2 regions of the Solibacillus sp. FSL W7-1324 genome follow, and region 1 is predicted to be linked to the other one. Evidence: a T-box and tRNA genes for the amino acid it is inferred to sense, from the RefSeq annotation. Region 1 holds a T-box; the other holds one or more tRNA genes.
The links. A T-box is a leader RNA that pairs with one kind of tRNA and senses whether it is charged. The one in region 1 lies ahead of cysS (cysteine--tRNA ligase), so its partner is inferred to be a tRNA-Cys.
Positions count from the first base shown of each region.

Region 2: it encodes a tRNA-Cys, which carries the amino acid that the T-box ahead of cysS (cysteine--tRNA ligase) is inferred to sense. The anticodon was not compared.

Region 1 covers NZ_JBBOYH010000001.1:3,581,677-3,589,902, forward strand. Annotated here, with positions in the region: gene rplK (50S ribosomal protein L11) at 1-141, opposite strand, end outside; gene nusG (transcription termination/antitermination protein NusG) at 322-861, opposite strand; gene secE (preprotein translocase subunit SecE) at 1,041-1,226, opposite strand; gene rpmG (50S ribosomal protein L33) at 1,268-1,414, opposite strand; gene sigH (RNA polymerase sporulation sigma factor SigH) at 1,492-2,115, opposite strand; gene MKY71_RS17955 (NYN domain-containing protein) at 2,210-2,722, opposite strand; gene rlmB (23S rRNA (guanosine(2251)-2'-O)-methyltransferase RlmB) at 2,727-3,590, opposite strand; gene MKY71_RS17965 (Mini-ribonuclease 3) at 3,593-4,006, opposite strand; gene cysS (cysteine--tRNA ligase) at 4,007-5,410, opposite strand; T-box leader at 5,501-5,722, opposite strand; gene gltX (glutamate--tRNA ligase) at 5,822-7,282, opposite strand; gene ispF (2-C-methyl-D-erythritol 2,4-cyclodiphosphate synthase) at 7,513-7,989, opposite strand; gene ispD (2-C-methyl-D-erythritol 4-phosphate cytidylyltransferase) at 8,112-8,226, opposite strand, start outside.
Region 2 covers NZ_JBBOYH010000001.1:3,094,854-3,103,079, reverse strand. Annotated here, with positions in the region: rRNA gene MKY71_RS15580 (23S ribosomal RNA) at 1-471, shown strand, start outside; rRNA gene rrf (5S ribosomal RNA) at 588-703, shown strand; tRNA gene MKY71_RS15570 (tRNA-Asn) at 718-793, shown strand; tRNA gene MKY71_RS15565 (tRNA-Ser) at 803-894, shown strand; tRNA gene MKY71_RS15560 (tRNA-Glu) at 911-985, shown strand; tRNA gene MKY71_RS15555 (tRNA-Val) at 1,015-1,090, shown strand; tRNA gene MKY71_RS15550 (tRNA-Met) at 1,109-1,183, shown strand; tRNA gene MKY71_RS15545 (tRNA-Asp) at 1,187-1,262, shown strand; tRNA gene MKY71_RS15540 (tRNA-Phe) at 1,283-1,358, shown strand; tRNA gene MKY71_RS15535 (tRNA-Thr) at 1,367-1,442, shown strand; tRNA gene MKY71_RS15530 (tRNA-Tyr) at 1,449-1,532, shown strand; tRNA gene MKY71_RS15525 (tRNA-Trp) at 1,543-1,616, shown strand; tRNA gene MKY71_RS15520 (tRNA-His) at 1,652-1,727, shown strand; tRNA gene MKY71_RS15515 (tRNA-His) at 1,768-1,843, shown strand; tRNA gene MKY71_RS15510 (tRNA-Gln) at 1,866-1,940, shown strand; tRNA gene MKY71_RS15505 (tRNA-Gly) at 1,952-2,026, shown strand; tRNA gene MKY71_RS15500 (tRNA-Cys) at 2,032-2,105, shown strand; tRNA gene MKY71_RS15495 (tRNA-Leu) at 2,149-2,229, shown strand; gene nagB (glucosamine-6-phosphate deaminase) at 2,670-3,401, shown strand; gene MKY71_RS15485 (DMT family transporter) at 3,437-4,315, opposite strand; gene MKY71_RS15480 (S66 peptidase family protein) at 4,444-5,355, shown strand; gene MKY71_RS15475 (hypothetical protein) at 5,581-6,090, opposite strand; gene MKY71_RS15470 (B3/B4 domain-containing protein) at 6,104-6,793, opposite strand; gene queG (tRNA epoxyqueuosine(34) reductase QueG) at 6,894-8,027, shown strand; gene trmL (tRNA (uridine(34)/cytosine(34)/5-carboxymethylaminomethyluridine(34)-2'-O)-methyltransferase TrmL) at 8,044-8,226, shown strand, end outside.

The DNA of each region.
Region 1 (8,226 bases):
AGCAGTACGAGCGTTAAATTCTTTACAGAATCCCATAATGTTTACACCTGCTTGACCTAATGCAGGACCAACCGGTGGCGCTGGGTTTGCTTTACCAGCAGGGATTTGAAGTTTTACAACTTTAATAACTTTTTTAGCCACGAGACACACCTCCTTAAGTCCGTGATGTGGTAACTGGGTTGCCCCTCCCACTCAAATATCTGTTCGTCAGCTAACTTGCCGATAACATTAAAACTAATTATAATCATACGTCCAAAACTTGGACAGTCTGACCTTTGAAATGATAACACTTTTAAATTACTTAATCAAGTCTAAATAATTCTATATTTTTTGAACTTGGTTAAAGTCCAGTTCCATTACCGTTTCGCGACCGAACATATCAACAAGAACTTTTAATTTCGCTTTTTCTACGTCTACTTCTTCTACGCGGCCTTGGAAATGTGCAAATGGTCCTTCAAGAACTTCTACAACTTCACCAACAGTAATTTCAACTTCACCTAATAATGTTTCATTCATACCCATTTGTGCAAGCAGGCGTTCCGCTTCTTCCGGTAATAATGGAGTCGGTTTTACACCGCCGCCTGAAGAACCGATAAATCCTGTAACACCAGGTGTATTACGAACGACATACCAAGCATCATCTGTCATAATCAATTCTACTAAAACGTAACCAGGGAAGATTTTACGCATTACCGCTTTTTTCTTACCGTCTTCTTTTACATCAATCTCTTCATGCTCAGCTACGATTACACGGAAAATTTTATCTTGCATTCCCATTGTTTCAACGCGTTTTTCAAGATTTGCTTTTACTCGGTTTTCATAACCTGAATACGTATGAACTACATACCAATTTTTCTCCATATAGGTAGGACTAAATCGTCCGTCCCTCCTTTACATTAAGTGTGTTAGGGTATATATTTCCCTTTTCACAAAACTTCAATAATCTATTTCTTAAATTAAGCTGTCAGCATTTTTTAACAAATGAAAAAACCCGTTATATGGCATGGACGGGCTATTTCGAAATATTAACATGATATTGCTTACAGAGACAAGAACCAACGGAATAATTCTGAGATTCCTAAATCTATTACAGTAAAGAATAACGCCATCACGATAACCGTTGAAATAACTACTACCGTATACTTCGTTAACTCTTTACGTTTCGGCCAACTTGTTTTGCGCATTTCCGAGCCGACTTCTTGCAGAAAGTTTGTTACTTTACTCATCTTTGGCTAACCTCCGAACAACGAATTAATCTATGTTTCATTTATAACGTTTGTTTATGCATTGTATGCTCATTGCAATGAGAGCAAAATTTCTTCAGTTCTAAACGCTCGGTTGCCCCTTCTTTTTTCGGGACATTGTAGTTTCTTGAACCGCATTTTTCACAACTTAAAACGACTTTCTTTGCCATGTTTATCACCTTTTCGGCAGTTTGTCCTTTAAAGACTAACACCTAAATTTCCCACTGTCAATAAAGGCTCGTGGAGTTTAAGTCATTTCTTTTAATTCAAGATGACGCTCCAATTTACGCTTCACTCGCTGTAATGCATTATCGATGGATTTTACATGGCGGTCCAATTCTTCAGAAATTTCATTATAGGATTGTCCTTCCAAATAACGAACCAGCACTTGCTGTTCGAGTTCGCTCAATACTTCACCCATCTTCTCTTCCAAATAAAGATAATCTTCACGATTGATCATCAAATACTCCGGATCGTCCGAAATCGGACTCGTAATAATATCCATAAGCGTACGCTCCGACTCTTCATCGTAAATTGGCTTATCTAAGGAAACATATGAATTTAGCGGAATATGCTTTTGTCTAGTAGCCGTTTTAATTGCGGTAATGATCTGCCTTGTAATGCAAAGCTCCGCAAAGGCACGGAATGACGCCAGCTTGTCCTCCTTGAAATCCCGAATCGCCTTATATAAGCCAATCATTCCTTCTTGTATGATATCTTCTTTATCCGCACCAATTAAAAAATACGACCGCGCTTTTGCCTTAACAAACAATCGGTATTTTGAAATTAAAAAATCTAGCGCATCTGTATTGCCAAGATGCACTTGTTCTACAAGCTCTTCATCTGTCAAATGTTCAAAACGTAGTACCATTTGTAACTTCTCACTTTTAAGCAATGAAAATCACCTCAGTTACGCTAGAATAATTAGGAATAGTATAACTTAATTGGAATTTACGGGCAATCTATTACTTGAGCCCTCTTCTCCATTTTTCAAACTGCAGTTCTACTTCTTTTGATAGCTTAATCCTTGAGGCCGGTTTTTCGTCGGTTGATTCTTTTACTTTGGATGAAATTTTAGATTGAATAATTTGCATTTCAATTTCAAGCTCACGGGCCGATTTCCTTAATGCACCATGACCAAATACAACATTTTGTTCAGTCATATCTGAAGTTGCGACGTGTACTTGGATTTTCCGTCCTTTTAATTCGTTCGATAATTTTTCAATGCGCTCGTCCGCTGTTTCGTTTTTACGGGTATAAAGCACTTCCACGGCATGCTGAATATACAGTTGCTCAGTACCCGGTACAAGATGGGCATCAAATACAACGATAACACGCCAGCCAGTATGTGCTTTATACTCCGCCATTCGTTCAATTAACCGGTCACGTGCATCTTCGAAGTGAGGCTCGCGTAACGGACGAAGCTCACTCCATGCACCGATCATGTTATAGCCGTCTACTAGCAATATGTTTTGCATGACCTCATCCGTTAGCTTCTTGTCGTTTGCGGTACACTTCATACATAAGTAATGCCGCTGCTACGGAAGCATTCAATGATGTTACATGACCAACCATTGGCAAGTGATATAAGAAGTCACATTTATCTTTCAAAAGACGGCTCATTCCCTTACCTTCACTACCAATAATTAATGCAAGCGGTAATGTTGCATCCATTTTACGATAATCAGCCGAACCTTTTGCATCTGTCCCAGCAATCCATACACCGCGGTCTTTCAGCTCATCCACTGTTTGGGCTAAATTGGTAACCCGCACAACAGGGACATGCTCGATTGCACCTGTGGAAGCTTTAGCGACAACTGCCGTTAAACCAACTGCACGGCGTTTTGGAATAATGATACCATGCGCACCGATCGCATCGGCTGTACGCATAATCGAACCTAAGTTATGCGGGTCTTCCAATTCGTCCAAAATTAAAAAGAACGGGTCTTCGTTTTTTGCCTTCGCCGCATCAAATAAATCATCCAATTCTGCATAGTCATATGCCGCAACCGATGCCACAATTCCCTGATGATTTTCTGCAAGCTTGTCTACTTTTTGCTTCGGTACAAACTGAACAAGGACACCTTGCTCTTTTGCTAAGTCCATCAGCTCCTGGACACCTGTTTTTTTGACGCCTTCAGCTATCCATAATTTATTGATTTCTCGGCCTGCGCGTAGTGCCTCAAGTACCGGATTTTTCCCTGCAATCATTTCTCCTGTCAGTTCTTCCTGGGCAGATTGCGGTTTTTCTTGTTGCTTTTTCTCATGAGTTTTAAAAGTATCTGCTTTTTTATCGCGTCCTTTAAAATCTCTTGGTTTACGATTTTGCTGTCTTTTCTCTGCCATAGTTACACTCCTTTTGCCTGTTCGACAATTTCGATTGCGTAATCGATTATTTCATTTGCGCGTTGATGTTCTTTGCTCAGGAATAAGAAGCCTAAAACCGCTTCAAATCCAGAACTATTACGGTATGTGCGGACATCTGTATTTTTCGGAACAGATCCTGATTTGGCATTGCGTCCTCTACGGAAAACAGCTTGCTCTTCTTCTGTTAAATATTTCTCTTCGATCATGCGATGCACAATATTGGACTGGGACTTGGCCGAAACGTATTTCGTTGCTTCTTTATGCAATGTGTTAGGCTTGGCACGACCCGACAATATTAAATGTTCACGAATTCTTTGTTCAAGCACGGCGTCGCCCATATAAGCGAGCGCCAGTGCATTTAACTGTATGACATCATGTGGTGTTAAATTTTGCATTTACTGTCCTCGTTTCCAGCGTGTACCTTGACGAGTATCTTCAAGAACAATATCCATGCCCAAAAGCTGGTCGCGGATTTCATCTGAACGAGCAAAATCACGGTTTTTACGGGCTTGGTTACGTTCTTCAATTAATGCCTCGATTTCTTCATCGAGTAAGCCTGCTTCTACTTTTATATGAATACCTAATACATTTCCAATTGTATCAAACATCGTTAAAATTGCCTGTAATACTTCTTTATCCGTATTCGCTTCGTTTAAATACACATTAGCAATATGGGAAAGTTCAAATAATGCCGAAACCGCATTGGCTGTATTAAAGTCATCGTTCATCGCATTTTCAAAATCAACTTTAATCTGACTGATTTTTTCAAGCCACTGTTCGCTGTTATCCCCTAAACTTGCAGAAGAAGACAGACGGTGCTCGACATTCGTATACGATGTACGAATACGGTCCAATCCGCTTTTCGCTGCTTCCACCAAATCCTGAGCGAAGTTAATCGGGTTGCGGTAATGTACTGACAGCATAAAGAAACGCAATACTTGCGGATCGATTTGCTTGCGAATATCATTCACTAAAATAAAGTTACCAAGTGATTTTGACATTTTTTCATTATCAATATTAATATAGCCGTTATGCATCCAATAACGCGCAAATGTTGTATCGTTATGCGCTTCGGATTGGGCAATTTCGTTTTCGTGGTGAGGGAATGTTAAATCCTGTCCGCCTGCGTGAATGTCGATTGTATCGCCTAAGTGCTCGCGCGCCATTACAGAACATTCAATATGCCATCCAGGACGTCCTTCTCCCCATGGTGATGCCCACTTGATTTCACCTGCTTTTGCAGCTTTCCATAATGCGAAATCCAACGGGTCTTCCTTTTTCTCACCCGCTTCAATACGCGCTCCTACTTTTAAATCATCAATCGATTGGTGACTTAACTTTCCGTAACCATTAAATTTACGTGTACGGTAATAAACATCACCTTGCGATTCATATGCATAGCCTTTGTCGATCAGCACTTTAATAAACGCGATAATATCATCCATATGCTCTGTTACACGCGGGTGGGCATCCGCCTTTTGGCATCCCAGTGCCGTAATATCTTCAAAATAAGCAGCAATAAAACGATTTGTTAATACAGAAGTTTCTTCACCCAACTCATTCGCTGCTTTAATAATTTTGTCATCTACATCGGTAAAGTTTGAAACGAACTTCACTTCATAACCTGCATATTGTAAATAGCGGCGTACTGTATCATAGACGATTACCGGGCGGGAATTTCCAATATGAATGTAATTGTATACAGTTGGTCCGCATACATACATTTTTACTTTACCTTCCTCCAACGGAATAAATGGTTCTTTTTGTCTTGTCAACGAATTGAAAATTTGAATCGTCATATTGCCTCTCCTTTTTCGTAGTACTCTTTAAATGTCATTGGTTTAAATTGTCATTTTAATAAAAAAACGCCTCTATCACCTCAAGAAGGTGACAGAGACGCTCGATGCGCGGTTCCACTCTGGTTGAAAAAGTACGAATACTTTTTCCGCTTAAAGTCCTGTAACGTGGACAAGTCGATTTAACCTACTTCAAGTTCAGTTAAATACTCAAAGGTGCATTTCAGCTTTGCCTTAACCTGGATCACTTTCAGCCGGTGATGATCCTCTCTAACAAGGGGTGCGCAGCATACTTCTCCTTCTCAACGTGCTATCACTTATGGAATTTACATTCATTTTACATCTATTTTCAGAAAAATCAATCATTTTATCCATTCTAAAAATTTGATGTTTAGTTCCAAACCTTAAAATGAATTACTCTGCAAATTTTTCAACACGAGCAATTGTTTTTTCCTTGCCTAATAAAGCGATCGCATTCGGCAATTCCGGACCATGTGTTTGACCAGTTGTCACAACACGGATTGGCATAAATAGATTTTTACCTTTTACGCCTGTTTCTTTTTGTACAGCTTTAATAGCTGCTTTAATTGAAGCGGCATCAAAAGATTCTAAAGCTTCTAATTGTGTTTTAAATGATGCCATAACAGCCGGCACAGTTTCACCAGCTAACACTTCTTTTGCTTCTTCATCATATGCAATTTCTTCTGTGAAAAATAGGCTCGATAATTCTACGATTTCTGCCCCGAAGCTCATTTGCTCATGGTAAAGAGCGATTAATTCAGAAGCCCATGCATGTTGTTCTTCTGATAACTCTGCTGGAAGTAAGCCTGCTTTTTGTAAATGTGGTAACGCTAAAGCAACTACCTCTTCATGAGACATTTTTTTAATATATTGGTTGTTCATCCATGTCAGTTTTGATTTATCGAACATTGATGGTGATTTTGACAAGCGTTTTTCGTCGAACAGCTTAATTAATTCGTCATGTGAGAAGATTTCCTCTTCTCCCTCAGGTGACCAGCCAAGTAATGCAAAGAAGTTAAACATCGCTTCCGGTAAGAAACCTAAGTCCTTATATTGTGTAACGAACTGGATGATTGACTCATCACGTTTTGATAATTTTTTGCGTTCTTCATTTACGATTAATGTCATATGACCATATTGCGGATATTCCCATCCGAATGCGTCAAAGATCATCATTTGTTTTGGTGTGTTTGATAAATGCTCTTCTCCGCGGAATACATGTGTAATTTCCATGAAGTGGTCATCCAGCACTACCGCATAATTGTATGTTGGGATACCATTTGCTTTAACAAGTACCCAGTCACCGATATCCTTTGATTCGAACGATACTTCGCCGCGAACTAAGTCATTGAACTGATACGTAACATTTGCAGGAACACGCATACGAATTGTGTGCGGGATACCAGCAGCTTCTTTTTCAGCAACTTCCTCTGCTGTTAAGTGACGGCATTTCCCATCATATGCAGGTGCAGCAACACCTTGTGCTTTTTGCTTTTCGCGTGATGCTTCAAGCTCTTCTGAAGAACAGAAACATTTATAAGCTTGTCCGTTTTCCAGCATTTTATCTGCATGCTCTTTATAAATATCAAGACGCTCCATTTGACGGTAAGGTGCATATGGGCCACCGATATCAATAGACTCATCCGGTGTAATGCCTAACCAGCGTAAGTTATCAAGTTGAGAAGCTTCTCCACCTTCTACATTACGGTCAATATCTGTATCTTCAATACGTACTACAAAAGTACCGTTGTGATGTTTTGCATATAAATAGTTGAATAAAGCTGTACGTGCGCCACCGATATGTAAAAATCCTGTTGGCGATGGTGCATAACGAACGCGAACTGTTTTCGTCATAAATATTGCCTCCTAATTTTAGCGTCAAAAACGCTCGACCTTTTTCACATATAAAAAATTACTTTTATATGTATATAACCGGACATTATATTGTCCAATATCGGCACAATAGATGTCTTTTAAACTTTAACCATTCTACCACTGTAAGTTATTAAATTAAAGTAGCGTGTGCCGATTTTTGACACACGCCCGCAATTTTACCCCGTATTAACGGTAAGGGAATTTTCACTTTATGCTTTAACTAACAGAATTGTTGCCATTGCTGCGATTCCTTCTTCACGTCCGACAAAACCTAACTTCTCTGTTGTTGTCGCCTTTACATTTACTTGCGAAGGTTCCGCATTCAATAGTTGTGCGATTCGGTTTTGCATTTGTGAAATATATGGAGCCATTTTCGGACGCTGTGCCATAATCGTACAATCTACATTCCCTAATTTGTATCCGCGCTCTTCAACCATTTTCCAAATGAATTCAAGTAACTTTGCCGAATCCGCATCTTTCCACTCCGGATCTGTATCAGGGAAGTGACGACCTATATCCCCTTCACCAATTGCACCTAATGCAGCATCTGTAACTGTATGTAAAAGTACATCGGCATCCGAATGGCCTACTAAGCCGCGCTCATGAGGAATTGTAATACCACCTAAAATTAATGGACGTCCTTCTGCAAATTCGTGAACGTCAAATCCTTGTCCAATTCGAAACATATCGTTGCCAGCCTACAAAGTAAGCCAGCCTTCACCTTCTTTCTGGTAATCTCATTATCATTAGTATAATCGACTTGTGCTGAAAAAGCCTTCGCAAAGCTGTTTTCTTTTCAAGGTAACTTTTATTTTCGCTGTTTTAAAATAGCTTCCCCAAAAATCAAGTCTTCCTGCGTTGTCATTTTTACATTTTCATAACTGCATTCCACGATATGAATATCATGACCTAAACGTTCGACG
Region 2 (8,226 bases), 490 kb from region 1:
GATAAAAGCTACCCCGGGGATAACAGGCTTATCTCCCCCAAGAGTCCACATCGACGGGGAGGTTTGGCACCTCGATGTCGGCTCATCGCATCCTGGGGCTGTAGTCGGTCCCAAGGGTTGGGCTGTTCGCCCATTAAAGCGGTACGCGAGCTGGGTTCAGAACGTCGTGAGACAGTTCGGTCCCTATCCGTCGTGGGCGTAGGAAATTTGAGAGGAGCTGTCCTTAGTACGAGAGGACCGGGATGGACATACCGCTGGTGTACCAGTTGTCTTGCCAAAGGCATCGCTGGGTAGCTATGTATGGACGGGATAAGTGCTGAAAGCATCTAAGCATGAAGCCCCCCTCAAGATGAGATTTCCCATTACGCAAGTAAGTAAGACCCCTGAAAGACGATCAGGTAGATAGGTTCGAGGTGGAAGTGCGGTGACGCATGCAGCTGACGAATACTAATCGGTCGAGGACTTAACCACATTTTATTGCATAACTCAATGAAACGTTTATCCAGTTTTGAAAGAATGAAAAATTATTATAAAATACTTGACAAAATTGAAAAGTATGGTATAATAATTAATGTCTTTCTAAATAGTCTAGTGATGATGGCAAAGAGGTCACACCCGTTCCCATACCGAACACGGAAGTTAAGCTCTTTAGCGCCGATGGTAGTTGGGGGCTTCCCCCTGTGAGAGTAGGACGTCGCTAGGCTGTTATAGAATTATTCCGAAGTAGCTCAGTTGGTAGAGCATCCGGCTGTTAACCGGCAGGTCGCAGGTTCGAGTCCTGCCTTCGGAGCCATCAAATCTTGGAGAGTTGTCCGAGTGGCCGAAGGAGCACGATTGGAAATCGTGTATGCGGGTAACCCTGCATCAAGGGTTCAAATCCCTTACTCTCCGCCAGGCTTATTTATAACGAGGCCCGTTGGTCAAGTGGTTAAGACACCGCCCTTTCACGGCGGTAACACGGGTTCGAATCCCGTACGGGTCACCAAAAAGATACATAAGAAAGTATCCAGCGTTGGAGGATTAGCTCAGCTGGGAGAGCACCTGCCTTACAAGCAGGGGGTCGGCGGTTCGAGCCCGTCATCCTCCACCATTAAACAAATAATATTATCGCGGGGTGGAGCAGTGGTAGCTCGTCGGGCTCATAACCCGAAGGTCGCAGGTTCAAGTCCTGCCCCCGCAACCAAATGGTCCCGTGGTGTAGCGGTTAACATGCCTGCCTGTCACGCAGGAGATCGCCGGTTCGATCCCGGTCGGGACCGCCATTTTTATGAAATTAAACTGTGGGTTTGTAGCTCAGTTGGTAGAGCATTAGATTGAAGCTCTAAGTGTCGGCGGTTCGATTCCGTCCAAACCCACCATATTTTTTGCCGGTGTAGCTCAGTTGGTAGAGCAACTGACTTGTAATCAGTAGGTCGAGGGTTCGACTCCTTTCGCCGGCACCATTACCTGGAGGGGTAGCGAAGTGGCTAAACGCGGCGGACTGTAAATCCGCTCCTTAGGGTTCGGCGGTTCGAATCCGTCCCCCTCCACCATCCTTTTGATAGGGGCATAGTTTAAAGGTAGAACTACGGTCTCCAAAACCGTCAGTGTGGGTTCGATTCCTACTGCCCCTGCCAAATAAATTCTCAAAAATACTTAAAATAATATAGTGGCGGTTGTGGCGAAGTGGTTAACGCACCTGATTGTGGTTCAGGCATTCGTGGGTTCGATTCCCATCAGTCGCCCCATCTTTTATTTAGGTTTAAGTATTAAAATTATATTATAGTGGCGGTTGTGGCGAAGTGGTTAACGCACCTGATTGTGGTTCAGGCATTCGTGGGTTCGATTCCCATCAGTCGCCCCATTTTATATAATAATTTGAATATTGGGGTATAGCCAAGCGGTAAGGCAACGGATTTTGATTCCGTCATGCCCTGGTTCGAATCCAGGTACCCCAGCCATTTTTTAATTTGCGGAAGTAGTTCAGTGGTAGAACACCACCTTGCCAAGGTGGGGGTCGCGAGTTCGAACCTCGTCTTCCGCTCCAAATATGGCGGCATAGCCAAGTGGTAAGGCACAGGTCTGCAACACCTTTATCACCGGTTCAAATCCGGTTGCCGCCTCCATATTTCATTGAATCGGAATTCCGATTTTTTTTTACCTTAATTTGCCGAGTTGGTGGAATGGCAGACACGACGGACTCAAAATCCGTTGCCGCGAGGCGTGTGGGTTCAAGTCCCACACTCGGTATCAGTTCAATACAACAGATGAAACTCTTCAAAGCCTAACATAAATGCTTTGAAGAGTTTTTTGTTGTATTTGCTTTGTATACTAGCAAGTTTTTAATTCTCTTAAAAGTATTTCCTACAGCAAGCAATTATTTCAATACAACTGTGTAGTTATCTTATAAAAAGTAATACTGTAAAAGATATTTTTTAAGTATTTATACAGAAATAAAGTTATTCCATAAGTTTATTTGCTTACTCCATTTAATATTGGAAAGGTAGAAAAACTATATATATTTTGCGTCATTACATGCTCTTTTTAATAGGAAATAAGACGTTTTTTTCTAGCTTCTTAAAAATATTTGCTATAGAATGAACATTATAATGGTAGGAAAACAAGAAGCCGTAAATATTATTTATACAATAACAAATATGTATTTCAGTGAGGAAGTAGGGAAATAAAAAATGAATGTAGTAACAAACTTTAAGTGGATTGAAGCAGCAAACTATGATGAGATGAGTAAAATTGCCGCAACAATTTTTATAGATCAATTGAAAAAAAATAGTGAAACAGTACTTGGTTTAGCTACAGGGGGGACTCCGGAAGGCTTTTATAAAGAACTGGTTGCAGCATACAAAGCAGGTGAGGTATCTTTTGCACAGGCCAAGTCCTTTAACCTGGATGAGTATGTCGGAATTGATCCGGCAAATGAATCGAGCTACCATTATTATATGGATCATCATCTGTTTAATCATGTCGATATGAAACGTGATAATATCAATTTACCGGCTGGCATTCAATCGAATTTAGAAAAGGCTGCAGCTGAATATGAAGCGATGATTAAGGCAGCAGGAAATATTGATATTCAGCTTTTAGGAATCGGTGGGAATGGACATATTGGTTTTAATGAACCGGGAACTCCTTTCGATGTAGGTACACATATTATAGAACTTGCGCAGTCTACACGTGAAGCAAATAAAGTTTATTTTGATTCAATTGAGGATGTGCCGACCCATGCCATTACTATGGGAATTAAAACCATTTTAAGTTCTAAAAAGATTGTATTATTAATTGCTGGTGCTTCAAAACAAGAGGCCTTTGATCGTTTGCGCAGTGGGATAGTTACAGAAGATTTCCCTGCAAGCGCTCTTCACAACCATCCGGATGTTACTGTTATTTATACAGATGTAAAATAAACTAAAGGAGTGCATACAATGTGCACTCCTTTTTATTATTTCATCGCTGATATAACGACTCCTGCAATAACAGCGATTCCACCAATTACTTGAGCAAGTAGGAGTTGCTCATTTAAAAACAATACAGCAAAGATTGTTGCAAAGAGGGGAATGAAGTTCAGGTAAATACTTGCTTTGTTTGCACCTAATGAGACAACGCCGGTATTCCAGCTTAAAAAGGCAACAATTGAAGCAATGATGCCTACATAAATAATTGCCCCGATTGTCGAAGTGTTCCATACGATTGTCTGTGATGTTGTCAGTAGTTCATATGCTGCGAATGGGAGTAACATAATGGCTCCGATTGCGATTGTTACTAAAAAAGTAGAGTAGCCAGGCAATTTGCCAGCGTACTTTTTAATGAGTAATGAATAGATACTCCAGCACACTACGGCAATTAATACGATTAAGTCCCCTTTGTTGAATGAAAATGAAAAGAGGCTTTGTAACGAACCTCCAGATATAATAAAGAGCACGCCGACTAAAGATAGCATCGTGCCGAACATCTGGAATTTTGTTAAACGTTCTTTTAAAAAGATGAAGCTCAGTATGTATATAATGATCGGTGTCGATGAATTCATTAATGATGCATTGATGGACGTTGTATAATGCAATCCGATGTATACGAGCGTATTGAATGCAGCAACTCCTGTAAGTGCTAAAATAATGACTGCACCCCAATGCTGTCTCAGGGCAGGCCATTCTTTTTTCGTTCGTTGGTAAGCGATAGGGAAAAATACGAGAAAGGCGACAATCCATCGTAAAAAGGCAAGAGTTATCGGAGGAATATCCCCGGAAACAGCCCGTCCAATTACAAAGTTACCACCCCATAATAAAGTAGCTAAAATGAGCAGTAGCTGTGGTGGAAATTTCATACTTGTACATCTCCTTATATTGGAAAAATGATTTTATCTATTATAGGGACAACCACATGGAATTTGCAATGCGCTTTACATAAAACGCTATGATACAATAGCCACAGAAGTAAAAGGAGGTCATTAACATGAAAATACGACCAGCAAGATTACAGCAAGGCGATACTGTAGGATTAGTAAATTTAAGCAGTCCGCTTAAGACAGAATCATTAGGTGATAAATTAGCGTTATTAGATGAGCTCGGTTTAAAGTATAAGCTTGGTAATACGGTACAGGATTATGAAGGCTATTTGGCAGGTACTGATGAGGAGCGAATTAAAGATTTCCACCAGATGATTGTCGATCCTGAAGTGAAGGCCGTCTTTTTAGTGACGGGCGGCTATGGGGTTTCTAGAATTATCGATAAAATAAGCTATCCATTAATCGAGGACAATCCGAAAATTATTTGGGGCTTTTCCGATGTGACGGCTCTACACACTCAAGTAAACGAGTTTGCAAATTTAGTGACGTTCCATGGCCCGATGATGTCCAGTCCAAAAGGGGAGCTGGATACTCTTTCTAAAAAGATGTATCAGCAGCTGTTCCAACCGATTGAAATTCAGTATACGGAAAGCATTTCTCCTCTTACAACAGTTGTACCGGGAGTGGTACGCGGCGAGTTGACAGGCGGAAATTTAAACCGTATTGTCAGTACGCTAGGCACGAAATTTGAAATTGACGTACGTGATAAAATTTTACTTCTTGAAGACATAGGGGAAACAATTGAGCAAATTGATTTAATGATGAACCAGTTGCGCCTATCAAGAAAGCTGGAGCTTGCAGCAGGCTTTGTTATAGCGGATTTTAATATGCCGGATGATACATACAGCTATGAGGATGTGTTGAAGGTAATTGAAGGGTATTTGAAGCCGTTTAACAAACCTGTGTTAGCAGGGTTTAAAATTGGCCACTGTGCACCTAATATCGCGATTCCATTAGGTGTGGACGTAATTTTGGATGCAGACGAAAAGACATTAAGAATTTTACCGGGTGTAGAGTAAATATTAAATATAAAAACAAAGACACCTTTTCACAAATGTGAGCAGGTGTCTTTTAATAACGAGCGAGCAAAAATACTCTATAGTTTGTGTTAGCTTTTACTATGGTTGGTTATGAGTGAAAGGTAACATTGTAAACGGTAAAGAGTTATTGGTTTCACCAGTTGTTGGGAATGCCGAAGCATAATCGCTCGTTATTACCTAGTTTGGAGTCTCACCGCCCCAGGTTTAGAAATAATTGCTGTCATCAAATTCAATTTCAACTTGATAGTTTTTCGCATTGATTAAATTGGACAGGCGATGTGCTTCCTTTTCCAGCTCATTTGCACGGTTTCGATATGTCATTGGCTCGTACAATGCTACGCGGTAAAGCATGGCATCACCGGAATTATGGTAAAAAGCTTCTTTTTCTTCTGAGCCAAGGTTTTTACAAAATTGGGCTTCTGCTCGTAATTGGCTCGCCAGTTCAATTGCTTCGACAATAGGCATTTCCTCATCTTTAAAGACAACCGTATTGTCGATGTTAGCACGGTAGATTAGAGCATCAAGTTTACGAGAATCATAACGTAGCTCTTTTAGCTCTGCTTCAAGCATCTCTAAAGAATAATCAGGTGTTTTTGGCTGTTCACCTTTTTCAATGATGACATGTGTTAATGAATGTACTTGCATTGTGCGTTCCTGAATTCTCTTCGTAATGATACTTTTTAGTTTTACTGCCTCAGCTAAGTTAATACTCAAATCATTCCACTCCTTAAAATTGAACTTTTGAATTTTCCTTCGATAGAATATGTACTTCATATTCGCCACCGCTAACTTGTGTAAACATGTTTCCTGCACTGCTCAATAGTTTAGTTGCCTCTTCTTCACTTAAGGAAGGGCGCAAATAAAAGATTTGCAGGGCATTTGTCGTAGCCTCTGTTACGGCCGTTCTTTTTGAATCAACAAAGGGGCTGCCGAATGGGCCATGCGCATCTTTTGAATGGATGATATTTTCTAGTGAATTAAAGCGTCCATTGATCCCATCATAGCCTGTCGTCTCATTGCCTACTTCGATTTCCACGCCGCCTTCAATAGCATCTAAATCATATATGCCAACAGGAATCTCAAATTGCAGTGAGAAGAAATTGTTTAAATCAACAGCAGAATGGAACGGAGCTAAATACTGCTGCTTAGCGATACGTCGCATCAAACTTTCCGCTGAGTGACGGTACCGGTTCGGATCGCCGCCGAAAGCCTTCCAAAGCTGGCGCCACTCTTTAATGCCAGGTCGTTCTGTCACAGGTGTTTCCTGTAGTTCCAAATACAGATTTTCCTGATAAAGTTGTGTGCGTCCTTTAATCATTTGAGGAGATTCTTCAACGATAATTTTGCTATAATGGATAAGGCCAATTTTTAATTGTTCATTTACTGAAAAAAGAGCTTCATTAATGGAAATATTCATGTAGAACACCTTCTTACATTGTTTTTAATGGGAAAAATACTAAATTATGTAATACGAAATAAATTTATATTTATTGTATCATTTGAAAGGAGCATGTGAAATGAAAGTACATCAACTTCAAGAAGATTTAGTGAAATATGCAGCATCTATTGGTGTTGATAAAATCGGATTTACAACCGCTGCTCCGTTTCATGAATTGAAGAATCGTCTGCGTCGTCAGCAACAATTAGCATACCAATCAGGCTTTGAAGAAGCAAATATAGAGCTGCGCACAGAGCCTTTAAAACTATTAGATGAAGCAGAAAGCATTATTGCGATTGCGATTGCGTATCCTTCTCGCATGCAAGATGCCCCACAAGGAAAAAAAGGGGAGCGCCGCGGCATCTTTTGCCGTGCTTCATGGGGGATTGATTATCATACAGCAGTTCGTGAACGTCTGCAGCTTATTGAAGCTTGGCTGCAAGAACGGGTACCGAATGTAAAGGTGAAATCGATGGTCGATACCGGGGAACTGGTGGATCGTGCGGTTGCAGAACGAGCAGGCATCGGCTGGAGCGCCAAAAATTGCTCTATTATTACACCTGAATTTGGTTCATACGTCTATTTAGGAGAAATTATCACGAACATCCCGTTTGCACCAGATACACCGATGGAAGATGAATGCGGTGACTGTACATTATGTATCGATGTATGCCCTACAGGAGCGATCGTTGCACCTGGGCAGCTGAATTCACAGCGTTGCATTGCCTTTCTAACACAGACGAAAGGATTTTTGCCTGACGAATTTCGTGCCAAAATCGGAAACCGTCTGTATGGCTGTGATACATGTCAGACGGTCTGTCCGAAAAATAAAGGAAAGCTCAACTGGATACATGAGGAATTTACGCCGGATCCTGAAATCGCAAAACCATTGCTTCAACCGCTTTTATCGATTTCAAATAAGGAATTCAAAGCAAAGTTTGGCCATGTATCCGGCTCATGGCGCGGCAAAAAGCCGATTCAGCGCAATGCTATTTTAGCGCTTGCCCACTTTAAAGAAGAAGCGGCAATGCCTGACTTAGTTCAAGTATTGCAAAAAGATGAACGTCCTGTATTGAGAGGGACGGCTGCATGGGCAATCGGAAAAATCGGAACGGATGGGGCAGAGGCTATTTTAATGGCTGCCAGAAAAACAGAGCAGGATGAAGAAGTGCTGGCCGAAATTGAAAAAGGACTGGCCATGTTAAATCATTAAGAGAGAAGGATCAGAAGTGCCAAACCATATCGTATTATATCAACCAGAAATCCCAGCAAATACAGGCAACATTGCCCGCACTTGTGCTGGAACGAATACATCATTACATTTAATCCGCCCTTTAGGCTTTTCAACAGATGACAAAATGCTGAAGCGTGCCGGGCTGGATTATTGGGAACATGTGAATGTTGTATACCAT